Regions from separate parts of the Marinomonas sp. GJ51-14 genome, predicted to be linked through region 2. Evidence: predicted binding sites of a transcription regulator. Region 2 holds the regulator's gene; the other holds the start of a gene.
The links. The regulator LexA, encoded in region 2, represses DNA repair genes until DNA is damaged. The targets are predictions, from matches to a motif close to TACTGTNTANNTANACAGTA.
Positions count from the first base shown of each region.

Region 1 (8,119 bases), 1.7 Mb from region 2:
CTCTACCTTAAAAACACTTTTACGTTAATTAAAAACAATCAAATGTTCTATATTTTAAACACAAAAAACCTTCGGTATGATTTCTATACTCGAAGGTTTTCTCATTTCTATTACTTCACTGAAATTGTAACATCAATGTTGCCACGAGTTGCATTTGAATAAGGGCAAACCTGATGCGCGGCTTCAGCTAATTCCTCTACTACGTCTTTCTCAACACCAGGAATATTAACTTCCAACTCTGCACTTATAGTAAAACCTTCACCTTTAGTATTTGGGCCAATACCAATTGTCGCCGTAACATTTACGTCAGCAGGTATGTGGATTTTTTTCTGTGAAGCCACCAACTTTAATGCACCAATAAAACAAGCAGAATAACCCGCGGCGAAAAGCTGTTCTGGATTTGTACCTTCGCCACCAGCACCACCTAATTCTTTTGGCGTACTTAAAGAAATGTCCAATTTGTTGTCAGAAGAAGTAGAACGACCATCACGGCCACCAGTAGATGTTGCTGTTGCACTGTAAATTGCTTGCATGATTGATACCCTTAAATTAGATGTTTTTTGTGAATAAACATTTAGCAATATAGTTATCGCGATAATAATATTACTAAATAAAAGCTCAGTTGTTCTGAGCTGTTGAATTTATGTTATTGCAATAAACATTATCGCGCAATAATTATTTTATTAGTTTCTTTTTTAAAGCGACCAGTTGCTTCTGTAAAGCCTGAATCTCATCTAAATCCATTCCACAAGCTTCAATTACGCAGCGATTTACAATCAACCCTTTTTCTCTCAGCTTTTGACCTTTTTCAGTCAGAGCAATACTTAAACTTCGATCGTCTTCTACACCACGTAGTCGCTTAACCAAACCATCGGCTTCCATTCGCTTGATAACTGGAGTTAATGCTCCCGACTTTTGTCCAAGAGCTTCACCAATGTGCTTCAAGCTAACGCCATCTTGTTCCCACAAAATTAGCATGATTGTATATTGCGGATACGTTAGCCCAATTTCTGACAAAGGCTCTTTATACAACTGCGTCATAGCAAGAGATGTAGAGTACAAAGCAAAACATAATTGGTTATCGAGTAGTAATGGATTATCTAATTTCATAAGGTCTCATAAGTCGTTGCGCAAACAATTATAGCGATAATAGTTGAGCATTTTACACATTTATATGATTTACCACACCACCATGATTTATAGAATTCGGACAGATATCGCGTATTTATCTCTGCTATATTCGTATTTTTTTATTGGTTGTCTGTACACTGAAAGTCGCCCTTAAAACCATCAAGGAGTAATCCATTATGTCGAAAGTAACATTGAGTGGTTATATTGAAGTACCTAAAGAAGATGCAGACACGATCAATCTTGAGCTACCAAACCATATAGCACTGACTCGGCAAGAAAGGGGCTGCATTACATTTACAGTAACCAAAAACCTAGAAAAACCATATCGATTTGATGTCTATGAAGAATTTATTGATAAGGCCGCCCTTGAAAAGCACCAAGCCAGAGTCAAAGCCTCCCATTGGGGTAAAGTAACTCAAAACGTTAAACGGTTTTATAGGATCACAGAGGATTAGAAGCAATATCAAATACTCACCAACTATTTTTTTGGGTGCTATAACGATCAACATTCAGGTACAAGCATGGATCGACTAAAAGTAATCTAAAAAAACAACCAGCTGGGAAGAAGGTCTTTCTTAATAATTCCCTCTATCCATCAAATTACGTTACACCTGCTATCAATTAAATTTGCTTTTCTCCGTCTCTTTATTAATAGAAGATAAGGAATCAACTTAGCGCTTATTAATCAACACCATACGATGTAGGAATGCTTTATGGTTTTACACGACTTTTTACCTTCAGGGAACGGTTATAAAATCCGTTTATTATGTGCCTGTTTAGGGCTTAAAGTGACACTAAAAGAATACGACATTACCAAAGGCGAGACACGAACTGAGGCGTTTTTGACGCTTAGCCCTAATGGAAAAATTCCTGTTTTAGAATTAGATAATGGTGAAGTATTGAGCGAGAGTAACGCTATTCTGTTATATCTTGCGGAGCAACATGGATCGCCATTATTACCAACAGACCTAATAGCAAAGGCCGCTGTGTATAAATGGTTATTTTGGGAACAATACAGTCACGAACCAAGCATTGCTTCCGTACGTTTTTGGTTAACACACAATGCCATGAACGCGCTAAAAGAGCAGATGCTTCCTGACCGTATTCAGCAAGGTAACGCGGCATTAAAGTTAATGGACAACACATTGCAAAACCAAACTTTCTTAATTGGTGAGGCAATAACATTGGCAGATATTTGTTTGTTCGCTTACACCCATGTGGCAGAAGAAGGCGGCGCTTATCAATTAAGTGACTTCCCAAATGTGCAGCGTTGGATTAAAACCATCGAATCACAAGATTGGTTTATTCCAATCTCTCAGCGTTAACACTTTTTCAAAAGAGTATTCTCTTCTAAAAGTAAAAGCGACATCTTGTCGCTTTTACTTTAACTTCCTTATTAAAATCCACACTGAATATCCATACTCTTACCTTCATTCATCCCCTTGCTAAGCCTCTTCATTTAATCACTGCATGTAAAGATGAAAATTCTCACGATTTCGTCGCTTGTTCATGTAAAGCCAGCTACGTATAGTCTGCGGTGTTGAAACTGTGTTTGTCTTTACACCCTTTAATGTTATATTATAACATTATTGAACTTATGGAATCCGATTACCCTTGATTGACAATACCCATTCCAATCCGCATTCACAGCAAAATGATGCGTTGCCTTCCTGTTTTTCAGGTTGCCAACCCGCCGCTTTGATACTAGATAATGTGTCTTGGTCCCCTTACAAAGACAAACCCTTACTCGCACCCATTAGCTTATCGGTTAATGCCGGAGAGTTTGTTGCTGTCGTGGGTCCGAATGGTTCAGGAAAAACCAGCTTATTGCGTTGCCTTTATCGTGTAAACAAACCCACTGCTGGCCAAGTTTTAATGGATGGAAAAGACATCTGGGCGCTTTCTGCTCGCCAATGCGCGCAACGTATCGCAACCGTTTTACAAGACACTGGCGCTGAGTTTGGTTTGAGTGTTTTTGAGATGATCGAGATCGGTCTAACGCCAAAGTCGACCAATTGGAAACGTACAAACGAAGACGTTGATATTATCAATGACGTCTTAGCCTTGTTAGATGTATCTCACCTTGTGGATCGCTCATTTAGCTCATTGTCTGGCGGCGAACGCCAGCGCGTTATGATTGCCCGTGCTTTAGTACAAAACCCAGACATTCTGATTCTAGACGAACCAACCAATCATTTGGACATTCGCCATCAGCTCGAAGTGCTGGAACTACTCGTAACGCTTCCTTGTACTATTATTGTGTCTTTGCATGACCTGTCTCTTGCGTCGGCTTACGCGGATCGCGTTTTGGTGATGAAAGAAGGTCAGATGCAAGATTATTCCACACCCCAAAGCGTATTTACTCAGGAACAAATACGACAAGTATTTGATGTGGAAACCGTCATTGATGAACACCCAATCACACAACGACCACGATTTTCCTTTTACTTAAACAATAAGCAGCTAAACAAAAAGCACTTAAATGCAAAACAGCTCGATAAAAAGCAGGATTAGCTTATGACTCTTTCAACTCGCCAACACATCAAACCTGCTTATTTTGTCATCACAGGTTTGATGTTCTGTGTATTACAAACAAATGCATTACAAGCCGCTGAGTCTCATTACCCAGTTCAAGTAAAAAGTTGTGATCGTACGGTAACCTTTAATCAAGCACCGAAAGCAGCGATTCCAAACGATTCAAACTTAACCGAAATGATGCTGGCATTGCGCCTTCAAAATCACATGGTGGGGTTTACAGGTGTATCTGGCTGGAAAACCTTAGACGCAGAGTTACGCAAAGACATTGGTGAACTGCCTGAGCTCTCTCCCAAATACCCAACTAAAGAAGTCTTACTTGGTGCAGACGCTGACTTCTATTTTGCTGGTTGGAACTATGGCATGCGAGTCGGCGGTGGCGTGACGCCTGATACATTGGCACCGTTAGGTATTAAGGTGTATGAACTGACCGAAAGCTGCATTCATATCATGGACAAACCAAAAGTGTCTTTGAACGACATGTACAACGATTTATTAAATTTAGGTCGTATTTTTAATGTCGAAGAACGTGCAAATAACTTAGTCGATGGCTATAAAAAAGAACTCGACGCCTTCCAAGAAAACCTAGCGCCACTAGCTCAACCCGTCAGTGTATTTGTCTACGACTCAGGCGAAGAACAACCATTTACCGCAGGACGACATGCCATGCCAACCGCTTTAATTGAAGCGGCTGGCGGCAAAAACATCGTCGATGATGTACGAAAAAGCTGGATTCAAATTGGTTGGGAATCTGTCATTGATCGCGCACCTGAAGTGATCGTCATCGTGAATTATGGCGAAGTAACTGCGCAGCAAAAAATAGATTTCTTACGCAGCAACTCTGCGTTCAGTGATATTCCAGCGGTTAAAAATAATCGCTTTGTCGTTTTAGAATACGTTGAAGCAACACCCGGTCCGCGTAATATTGAAGCGATCAAACGCTTAGCTAAGGCCTTTAGAACAGAATAATGAACGCACCCAAACAGAAAACCATGTACATCGCTAAAATACCTTTACGATTTCTATTATTAGCATTGAGCCTTTTACTCATTATTTTAATGGGCATCGCCATTGGCGTTGGTTCAGTATCGATTTCGCAATCAACGATTTGGGGCATTATTGGTAATAAACTGTCCTTTACCAATAGTTTACCAACTTGGTCTATGGGGCGAGAAAACATTGTCTGGTCAGTTCGTATGCCTAGAGTGATCTTAGCGGCGATTGTGGGTGCCACTCTCGCCGTTGTCGGGGCCGCGTTACAGTCAGTGACTCGAAATCCGTTGGCTGATCCTCATCTGTTGGGGATTTCGTCTGGTGCCGCATTGGGCGCCATTATTGCCTTGTTACATACCGGCATGATTTTAGGTGTGGTGACTGTGCCTGTATTTGCCTTCCTTGGAGCACTCTTTGCAATGTGTCTTGTATTAGGCGTAGCAAACTTCTCCATGGCACACAGCGCAGGTAGATTGATTCTTGCCGGTGTTGCGGTGGCGTTTGTGCTAACGGCATTGGGAAATTTGTTTATCTTCATGGGCGATCATCGAGCATCGCACACAGTGATTTTCTGGATGCTAGGCGGATTAGGTCTCGCACAATGGGGACAACTCTGGTTTCCGTTTTTGACTTTATTATTGGGTGCAAGCTACCTTATTTACAAAGCAAGGTATCTGAATGCCATGATATTAGGTGATGAATCCGCCAGTACCTTAGGCGTACCAGTGCAGCGCTTTCGTCTTATCGTGATTGTGGTGTGTGCCTTATTAACTGGAGCCGCAGTCGCATTCTCGGGCGTGATTGGCTTTGTCGGTTTGATGGTGCCACACATTGTGCGTTTATTGGTTGGCGGGGATTACCGAAAAATCCTACCTTTGTCGGCGTTATTCGGCGCATTATTTTTGGTCTTCGCCGACATCATTGCCAGAGTCATTATTCCACCAGAAGACATGCCAATCGGTATTTTAACTGGCTTGGCGGGTGGCATCGCCTTTGTCTTCCTAATGAGACAAAGACGTAACGTGGCCTTATAACTCTCACTACATTGTCATGAGCCACTAGACACAAAAAGCATCATCAACTCGAACATCAGTCAGTATTGAATTGGCAATAAAGCAAGCTTCATGGGATTGATGGTGCAACTCTTGTAAAACCTGAGCACTCGGTCTTTCTCCAACAAAAGTCACATCCGGTTTTAATACCACTTCCGTCATCATCATTTTTCCATTCGAACCAATGGTCAAGGTGCCGACAGCCTTATCTGTGTATTGATCTACAATCAATTTTCTACGTGATGCAAAATCGAGAAAAAATAACATATGACAACTTGATATGGACGCAACAAAGGCTTCTTCTGGGTCAACATTGTCTGCAATCGACATGGGAACAGGGACAATATGCGGTGAAGATGAAGCTGGAATCACTACGCCACCTTCGAATTTCCATTCGTGTGCTCGACTGTATTCTCGGCTCAAAAAATCTTGAGAGTGACGTTTCCATTCCACTGTAGCAAAGTATTCCGACATAAAGACTTACCCTTGTAATTGTCATTTTTTAAGACTCTTATATTAGCAGTAAAGCAAACTTAATAAGCCTTGCATTATGAATTGTAAACAATCAATATACTGTACATATATACAGTAAAAGGTCGCTTATTTATGTCTACTCCGAACAATAAAAACCCCTTTCACCAGCCAATCAAAGGCCGAGGTACAGCCAACAATCTCGTTGGGCGTTTTGCGATCACCTTAGTAGAAGTAGATGAAAATGACGAAACCGTAGCATTATTAGAAACCTCGTCGCCAATAACTGAAGTTCGCTATGAAAGAGCAAAAACCATCATCAGCCGAAATAATTCACCTGATATTCCATTCAGACAATCTATCAATCCTTACAAAGGTTGCGAGCATGGTTGTATTTATTGTTTTGCACGGCCAGCCCATGCCTATTTAGATTTATCACCTGGATTAGATTTTGAAACAAAGTTAATCGCGAAGACCAATGCCGCCTATTTGTTTGAAGAAGAGCTGGCTAATCCTAATTATCGTTGTGAACCGATCGCGCTTGGTATTAACACAGACGCATACCAACCAATTGAGAAAGAACTAAAAATTACTCGCAAGTTATTACAAATTGCCTTGTCTCATCATCAACCTATTTCACTCATTACTAAGAGCACATTAATTCTTCGTGACATAGATTTATTAACTAAAATGGCAGAAAAAAAACTCATTCATGTCGCGATTAGTGTGACAACATTAGACAATCATTTAAAACGTATTTTAGAACCAAGAACCGTATCGGGAAAAATTCGATTGCAAGTTATTCAAAAACTACGTGACGCTGGCATTCCAGTTAGTGTTCTCGCTGCACCTATTATTCCTTTTATTAATGACCATGAGTTAGAAGATATTATTGCGGCTACTGCAAAATCGGGTACTCAATCTATTAATTATATTATGTTGCGTCTTCCACATGAAGTGGCCCCTTTATTTGAAGATTGGTTGAAACAGCATTATCCAGATCGTGCTGAACATGTATTAAAAAGAATTATGGACATGCGTGGAGGAAAACTTTATGACAGTCGTTTTGGAAAACGTATGACAGGTGAAGGAATTTTCTCTGATATTATTAATCAACGATTTCACCTAGCAAGAAGGAAATATGGACTCAATGATAATCGACTCAGCTTTCTGGATTGTCGTCAGTTTAAGGTACCGCCAAAAAAAGGTGATCAAATCGCTCTTTTTTAGAATCATCATTAAAAATAAAAAACTATCACTTGATTTTTTATTTGGTTTATATATTTAAATAAAAAAATCCATTTTTAAAATAACAAAAACTAAATTTTAAACTCCAAAAAATCTAAAAAAACACCACCCATAGCATGATTAAAAACCATAATTTAATCAAACATCTAGATTTAAAACATCTATAAAAAATACACGATAAAAAATTTTTGTTGATTTATAAAAATTTATTCTAAAACAAATGCTATTATTAATACTTAATAAACACTACAATCTTTATAGATTAAAATTCACATAAAACCATAAAATTAAAAAAATCATAGTAATTACTTCGTTAACTTTTATCGAAAAAAAATAGAAATATAAAAAATGGATAATCAAATGACAACAGAAATTATAATTTGGTGTGCAATTTTTCTTTGCATTTCACAGTCTGCAATTTTTTCTGGGTTAAATCTCGCCTTTTTTTCAATCAGTAGACTACATTTAGATGTTGAAGCTAAAAAAGGTAATAAAGCAGCAAAAATTGTTTTGAAGCTTCGAAATGATTCTAACTTTTTATTAGCAACCATTTTATGGGGAAACGTTGGTATTAATGTTTTATTAACCATGCTTTCTGATTCTGTCCTTACTGGGCTAGGTGCTTTTTTATTTTCTACTATTGCCATTACCGTAATCGGTGAAATAACACCCCAAGCTTATTTTTCACG
Region 1 is NZ_CM147879.1:883,809-891,927, forward strand. Features, by position in the region: gene AC0L3Y_RS04360 (helix-turn-helix transcriptional regulator) at 1-28, shown strand, start outside; gene AC0L3Y_RS04365 (organic hydroperoxide resistance protein) at 111-533, opposite strand; gene AC0L3Y_RS04370 (MarR family winged helix-turn-helix transcriptional regulator) at 676-1,110, opposite strand; gene AC0L3Y_RS04375 (putative quinol monooxygenase) at 1,308-1,586, shown strand; gene AC0L3Y_RS04380 (glutathione S-transferase family protein) at 1,845-2,456, shown strand; partial or broken gene AC0L3Y_RS04385 (ABC transporter ATP-binding protein) at 2,875-3,645, shown strand; gene AC0L3Y_RS04390 (ABC transporter substrate-binding protein) at 3,649-4,635, shown strand; gene AC0L3Y_RS04395 (FecCD family ABC transporter permease) at 4,635-5,693, shown strand; gene AC0L3Y_RS04400 (OsmC family protein) at 5,718-6,185, opposite strand; gene AC0L3Y_RS04405 (PA0069 family radical SAM protein) at 6,318-7,412, shown strand; gene AC0L3Y_RS04410 (DUF21 domain-containing protein) at 7,791-8,119, shown strand, end outside.
Region 1: AC0L3Y_RS04405 (PA0069 family radical SAM protein) is a predicted target of LexA. The motif match lies at 6,283-6,302, and genes of this name have one in related genera.

Region 2 (8,119 bases):
TTTCTTCAACATACGGTGATGCTTACTTACCAGATGAACCTATTCGGTATAGCAGTAAGGAAGGTGCGCAAGAGGCCCATGAGGCGATTCGTCCATCTGACGTTACGGTTCGAGTTGATGATTTACTTAACATGGAAAAAGATGCGCATCGTTTATACGATTTAATTCGTAGTCAATTTATGGCTTGTCAGATGACGCCTGCAGAATACACTTCAACAACGATTACTGTTACAAGTGGTGAATATGAGTTTAAAGCCAAAGGGCGTATCTTGCGTTTTGATGGTTACACTCGAGCAATGCAGACCGTTGTTAAAAAAGGCGAAGACAATATTTTGCCTGATGTGGGTAAGGGTGAATATCTTGATTTAAAAGAACTCTTGCCTGAACAACATTTTACTAAACCAATAGCGCGTTTTAGTGAAGCGAGTTTAGTGAAAGAGTTGGAAAAACGAGGAATTGGGCGACCTTCTACATACGCGTCAATTATTTCAACGATTCAAGATCGTGGATATGTTCGTGTTGAAAATCGTCGTTTTTATGCTGAAAAAATGGGCGATATTGTCACAGAGCGGCTAGTTGATAGTTTTAGCTCTTTAATGGATTTTAGTTTTACAGCCCAAATGGAAGAGCAATTAGACGATATAGCTGAAGGTCATAAAGACTGGATTAAAACGCTAAATGCGTTTTATAAAGACTTTAGTGGTGTGCTAGCAAAAGCAGAGTCGCCTGAAGGTGGTATGATGCTAAATGAGCCAACGCCGACAGATATTGAGTGTCCAACGTGTTCTCGTCCTATGCAGATCCGTACGGCCAGCACTGGCGTATTTATGTCTTGTTCTGGTTATGCTTTGCCACCGAAAGAGCGTTGTAAGGCGACAATAAATCTTGTTCGCGGTGATGAAGCTGTCGCTGTCGATGATGAAGAAGGTGAGTCTAAGGCGCTAATCAATAAACATCGTTGTACTATTTGTGGTTCAGCCATGGATAGTTATTTGATGGATGAACATCGTAAACTTCATGTTTGTGGTAATAACCCTGCTTGTTCAGGTTATGAAGTCGAACAGGGGGTGTTCAAAATCAAAGGTTACGATGGCCCTGTTATTGAATGTGACAAATGTACGTCAGAGATGCAGTTAAAAACAGGTCGATTTGGTAAATATTTCGGATGTACAAACGAGGAATGTAAAAATACTCGTAAGTTATTGAAGAGTGGTGAAGCTGCGCCGCCTAAAATGGACCCTGTGCCTATGCCTGATCTTGCTTGTCAAAAAGTAGAAGATCATTATGTTTTGCGTGATGGTGCGACAGGGCTCTTTTTGGCTGCCAGTCAGTTTCCTAGAAAACGAGAAACCAGAGCACCATTGGTGAAAGAACTACTGCCTTACATGGACCAAATTGATCCTAAGTATCATTTTTTTGCTAAAGCACCTGTTGCCGATTCTGAGGGTCGCCCTACAGTTATTCGTTATAGCCGCAAAACGAAAGAGCAATATGTTATGACGGAAGAAGAAGGTAAACCAACAGGTTGGAAGGCTTACTATGTAGGTACAAAGTGGGTGATTGAGGAAGGCAAAAAAAATGAGTGGCGCTAGTTTAGCGAGCCTGACAAATCAAAAAATAGATACCGCAAGACGTCTAATTCAACAGAGTCAAGAAGATGAAGAGAAATGGCTGAATGTGGGATTAGAGAGCTCGGCTATTTTTCAACTGAGAAGTGCTCTTAATGGTTTATTGAAAGAAGTTTGCCTTTCTTATTCTTTGTCTGGGTCGTTGGATGTGGATAAGCTTTTAATTGAAGCTGAGAATAAGCAAATGGTGGTTCCAGTATTAAGTGAATTGTCGAACTTATTATCTCAGCCTAACTCTTGGTGTAGTCAATTGAATCAAGCTTATTTGGTGCAGCTGGAGTGTCGTGCTTCTATGGTTGCGATTGAAAAGGGTGATAATCTAATTGGCAGAGGGAGTGACGCTGGAGCTTCAGTAAGTTTCTATTTGGCCAAGTTAGTTGAGTTAGTGTTGCGTTTTAGAGAAGAGTCATCAGAGTATTGAGTATGAAAGAGTCCTACCTAGAAATTGTTGAGCTGGATAACGGCGATATTGTTTTACGTCCAGTCAGTGAGAGTGGTGAGGAAACGTTGCCATTAGCAACATTGAATATTTCGGATGATACTAAATCTTATTTGAAAGATCGTTATTTTGAGTTGGCAAAATGCATGTTTCATGCTGGCATTGATTTTGTGTATTCAGAAGAAACTCTCTTTGATGAAGATTTTGAACACCCAGAAGAAATAGAAGAGCTTAGACCTAAAATTTTGCATTAGTCCTTTGTTTTTTTACAGAATAAATAAAAGTCGAAATATTAAAAAGGCGAAGCATCTGCTTCGCCTTTTTAATGATTTTAAGATCAATTTTTAGCGTTAAAGGCCTTGTCGTATTACACCAACAGAAAGGCCTTCAATTGCAAAATCTTCACTTTCTAAATCGACAATAATATCGTTGAACTCTTCGTTCTCAGGAATGAGTCGAACAATGCTGCCTTTTTGCTCAAAACGTTTTACAGTGACTTCGTCACCAATACGAGCGACAACAATTTGTCCATTATGGACAGTGCTGGTTTTATGAACGGCCAATAAGTCGCCTTCCATAATACCGATGTTTTTCATGCTGGTTCCTGAAACAGACAGAAAATAATCTGCTTGAGGGGAAAACATACTTGGCGGTATGTTGACATGAGAGGCGATGTTTTCCTGAGCTAAAATAGGAAAGCCTGCAGCTACCTTTCCAATGATAGGCAAGCCTAGATCTTCTGCTTGCTCATCGTTAGATGCTTGATCGACTACACGTATGCCTCGTGAGGCGCCAGATAGCATTTCTATTGCCCCTTTTTTACATAGGGCTTTTAAATGTTCTTCGGCAGCGTTGGGGGATTTGAATCCAAGGCGGCGTGCGATTTCTGCTCTAGTAGGTGGAAACCCGGTTTCACTAATAAATTCGCGAATGGTTTCTAGTACGTCAGATTGTCTTTTGGTTAATTTAATCATAAGGAGTCTGGTTGTTTATACAGTAACTGTTATTATATACAGCTTTCTTAACTAATCTCAATAATATAAATGCTTTCAGACGAACTAAAAAAACAAATTCAACTTGCGTACCGAGCTTCTTTGGATGCGAAGTCCCATAAACCGAGAGCTGGACAGCGCCAGATGATAGGCGCTATTGCTCGTACATTGGGAAATATTAAACAAGGTTCTGAAGGTGAAAGGCTGGATGAAAAGCATGTTGCTGTCATTGAGGCAGGAACAGGGACAGGTAAAACCCTCTCTTATTGCTTAGCGACAATACCCATTGCTAAGGCTCGCGGCTTAAAATTGGTTATCTCAACAGCTACTGTTGCATTGCAAGAACAGATTCTTCATAAAGAGTTGCCTGATTTGCTTGAGCATACAGAATTAAATTTCAAATACACTCTCGCTAAAGGTAGAGGGCGTTATTTGTGTTTGAATAATCTGGAGGGCTTTTTAGGGGCAGAAGAGCAGGCGATAGACGATATGTTTGCCGGGCTTTTTGAGCAGCATCTGCAATCAGATGATGTTAATACAGTCTTGTACCAAGAAATGGATGCGGCATTAGAAAAAGGCGATTGGGATGGCGATAAAGATAATTGGGCTGGAATTATTCGTGATCAAGATTGGCGCCGTTTAACGACTGATCATCAACAATGTACTAATCGTAATTGCGCTAACTATTCCGCTTGTCCTTTCTTTAAAGCAAGAGCAGAGATTGAGGTGGCCGATGTAATTGTTGCAAACCATGACTTGGTTTTAGCTGATCTTTCACTTGGTGGTGGGGCAATTTTATCTGCGCCCAAAGAAACTATTTATGTATTTGATGAGGGCCATCATCTCCCAGATAAGGCTATTGGTCATTTTCGACATGAAGTACGGTTGCAACAAAGTATTGCTTGGCTTCGTCAGCTCGAAAAAAATCTAGTTAATTTAAAACAAGAACTAACAGACGACGTCAGTTTGACTGGGCAGTTACTGTTAAAAATTCCTCAGCAAATACAGAGTATTGTGAATTTCATCCAATACGCGCAGCAAGGCTTAGCACCTTATATACAAGGGTTGGGTTTAGATCAGGAGAATAATCAGCATCGTTTTGAATTTGGTTTGATCCCTGATGAACTGCGCCAGCTGGCTTACAGTTTGCAAACTTCTTATCAGAAACTATTTAACAACATCGAAAGTATTCAAGATGAATGTAAAAAAACCAAACAAAATGAAGGTATGGGGGTAACGCCAGAAACAGCGGAAACATGGCAACCTATTTTGGGTGTGATTCTTGGTCGATTGGAGCAGTGTGTTGGTTTGTGGCGCTTGTATTCTACAGTGGATGATCAGAATTATCCGCCGAATGCGCGTTGGTTGGTGTTGTCTGGGCAAGGGATGGAGCAAGATATAGAGCTTGGTGGGTCACCAATTCTTGCTGCAAACACCTTAAGGCAACAGTTGTGGGATAAATGTTTTGGTGCTGTTGTTACCTCTGCAACTTTAACCGCATTAAACCAATTTCATCGCTTCAATATGCGCTCAGGTGTGCCTCGTGAAAGTGAGTATTTGCGAGTATTGAGTCCTTTTGATTTTCAAGCTAATGGTTTATTAATTGTTCCTGATATGGAGTATGAGCCTAATCGAGTTGAACAGCACACAGCAGAAATTATTGCCTACTTGAATAAGTTGGTGAATATTGAAAAAGGTAGCCTAGTTTTATTTTCTTCTCGTCGACAAATGGAAGAAGTGTCTTTGTCACTTTCAGATAAGTTAAAAGAAATTTTACTTATGCAGGGCGAGCAATCTAAACGAGTTATTTTAGATTCTCACAAGTCAAGAATTGATGACGGTAAGGGGAGTTTATTATTTGGTCTGGCAAGCTTTGCGGAAGGGGTTGATTTGCCCGGTGATTATTTGTCTTGTGTGTATATTGCCAAAATACCTTTTGCGGTGCCTGATGATCCGGTTGAGGCAACCTTGGCTGAGTGGATTCAGAAACGTGGTGGTAATCCTTTCATGGAAATTACCATACCAGATGCTTCTTTACGTTTAGTTCAGGCGACTGGTCGTTTATTGAGAAATGAAAAAGATTCAGGCGAAATACATATTTTAGATAAGAGATTGAAAACGAAACGTTACGGCACGCAGTTAATAAACAGCTTGCCACCATATAGATATCAATAAGTTGCTTTAACAAAGCGTAAGCAAAGGGTGATAAAGCCTTATCAATTAGGTACACTCTTTGCACAGTTGATTAATTTCAAACACATAAAACCTTAAAAACATAATAGAAGCGTATAGATTCCAATATGGAAAACCAAATTCAAGAAGTGCCATCAGAAACGACTACAAAACCAAAACGTGCCCGTCGCCCAAGTAAGCGTCCTCGAAATAATGATGAGAAATTAGTCAGTACGCAAACTAATCTAGAGTCTACGGCTGTTGAGGTAGATAAAGTAAAAAGCGACGCGAAAGCCGGTGTTTGGTCTATAGAAGATTTTCCGGTTGCAGAAGTTGAAGGAAAAGTGCGTTTTCATGATTTAAATATTCCAGATCGAGTTATCAAATCTATTGCTGAAATGGGCTTTGAATACTGCAGTGAAATTCAAGCAGAAACTCTGCCAATGACATTGCAAGGTTACGATATTATTGGTCAGGCTCAAACAGGTACAGGCAAAACCGCTGCTTTCTTGATCGCTATGATCAGTGATTTCTTAGATTATCCATTAGAAGAAAAGCTGCGCTAACAATTTGGCTCGTGGCCTAATTATCGCTCCAACACGAGAGTTGGCGTTACAGATTGCAGATGAAGCTGAAAAACTGACTTCTAATTGCCATTTGAATGTTGTTTCTTTGGTAGGTGGTTTGAGCTACGAAAAGCAAAAAATCGCATTAGAAACCGAGAACGTGGATATTTTGGTTGCTACGCCAGGTCGCTTGTTGGACTTTGCGCGAAACCGTAAAGTCCAATTGGGCAAGGTTGAGTGCCTTGTTCTAGATGAAGCTGACCGTATGTTGTCTATGGGCTTTATTCCTGATGTAAAAAGCATTATACGTATGACACCGCAGAAAGAAGTTAGACAAACTATGTTGTTTAGTGCAACTTTCCCAAAAGATGTACAGGCGCTTGCCCAGCAATGGACTTATTTTCCAAAAGAAGTATCAGTGGTTCCTAAAGAGGCAACGAACCAAAATATCGATCAGGTGATTTATACCGTTGAGGCGGATCAAAAATGGCCGGTATTGAAGCAGCTTATTGAAAAAAATGGTGGTCAACGCACTATTATATTTGCTAATCGACGTGATGAAACTCGTGATCTGTATGAGCGTTTGCGTAAGGCTAATATCAACTGTGCGATTCTGTCTGGTGAAGTTGCCCAGGATAAGCGGGTTAAAACACTGAAAAACTTTAAGGAAGGTATTATCCAAGTTCTCGTTGCAACGGATGTTGCTGGTCGAGGTATTCATGTGGATAATGTTGAGTTGGTTGTTAATTACGCCTTACCTGAAGACCCTGAAGATTATGTACACCGTATTGGTCGTACTGGTCGTGGTGGTGAAATGGGCAAATCTGTAAGCTTCGCAAGTGAAGATGATGCTTTCATGATTCCAGAGATTGAGAGAGTCGTAGGTGAGAGTATTCGCTGTGAATATATGGTTGATATATCTCAATAAACATCGCTTACTTTTTAAGTGAGATAAGATGAATTTAGAACATCACTTTTCAAAGCTGGGCGATATGTTTTCTTCAAAAACAGTTGTCCAGCCACTTCTTGAGCAGCGATTGGTTGAGTTTAATCAATCGCTTGCTACATTTTTATCTATTAATATTAAATCCCCTCAGACTAAGCGCTTATTAAGTGGTGAAGAAAAGTTACCGAATACTTTAAGCATGGTTTATGCAGGTCATCAATTTGGCGGGTTTTCACCTCAGCTTGGTGATGGTCGAGGTGTGCTGTTGGGCGAAGTGCGAGGTCGAGATGGTCTTTTATATGATTTACATATGAAAGGAGCGGGCCCTACACCTTATTCCCGTCGTGGCGATGGTCGTGCTGTCCTACGCTCTTGTATTCGTGAGTATCTAGCAAGCGAAGCTATGTCTGCGTTATCAATTCCTACATCCCGTGCGTTAGGACTTTACGATAGTCGCGAAGCTGTTTATCGCGAACAACCAGAAGCTGGTGCTATGTTGTTAAGAGTTGCTCAAGGGCATATCCGCTTTGGCCATTTCGAATACTTTTTTTATCAGGGTAAACAAGAGCAGCTTGATGAGTTGATTGATTATTGCCTTGAGCATTATTACCCAGACTGTTTGGCGACAGATACCCCATTAGAGAATATGCTCAAGGAAGTTGTGAAGAGAACAGCTCGAATGATAGCGAAATGGCAGTCAGTCGGCTTTCAACATGGCGTTATGAATACGGATAATTTTTCATTTACCGGCGAAACTATCGATTATGGCCCTTATGGTTTCATGGAAGACTATGAGCCAGATTGGGTATGTAACCATTCGGATCATGAAGGGCGTTATGCTTTTTCTAGGCAGCCTGGGGTTGGATTATGGAATTTAAATTGTTTGATGCGGTGTTTTTCCAAACATTTGGAAAGGGATCAATTGATTGCTATTTTGCAAGGTTATGAAACTGAACTTCAGGCGCATTATGATACTCTAATGATGAGTAAGTTAGGCTTAAACTCATCTCAAGATATGCACGCATTATTACCTTTATTGTTCACAATTCTAGCCAATGAGAAAATGGATTATTCTGTGTTTTTTAGATTGCTTAGCCATTTTGAAAAAAACAGCTTTGACCTTTTACTTGATGAGGCAATAGATCGTGAGTTACTTCTGAATTGGCTTGAAAGGTATCAAATGGCGCGTGTCACGAATGATCTGGATTGGCAAGAAACCAGTCACTCTATGCTTCAGGTTAATCCGAAATTTATACTAAGAAACTATTTGGCCCATGATGCAATACTTGCAGCAGAACAGGGAGATTACTTACCTTTCAGACATTTATTGAATGTTCTTAGTCATCCGTTTGATGAGCATCCTGAATCCAGTCTAC
Region 2 is NZ_CM147879.1:2,918,598-2,926,716, forward strand. Features, by position in the region: gene topA (type I DNA topoisomerase) at 1-1,592, shown strand, start outside; gene AC0L3Y_RS13885 (DUF6586 family protein) at 1,579-2,049, shown strand; gene AC0L3Y_RS13890 (hypothetical protein) at 2,052-2,321, shown strand; gene lexA (transcriptional repressor LexA) at 2,418-3,041, opposite strand; gene dinG (ATP-dependent DNA helicase DinG) at 3,111-5,234, shown strand; partial or broken gene AC0L3Y_RS13905 (DEAD/DEAH box helicase) at 5,360-6,725, shown strand; gene AC0L3Y_RS13910 (protein adenylyltransferase SelO) at 6,754-8,119, shown strand, end outside.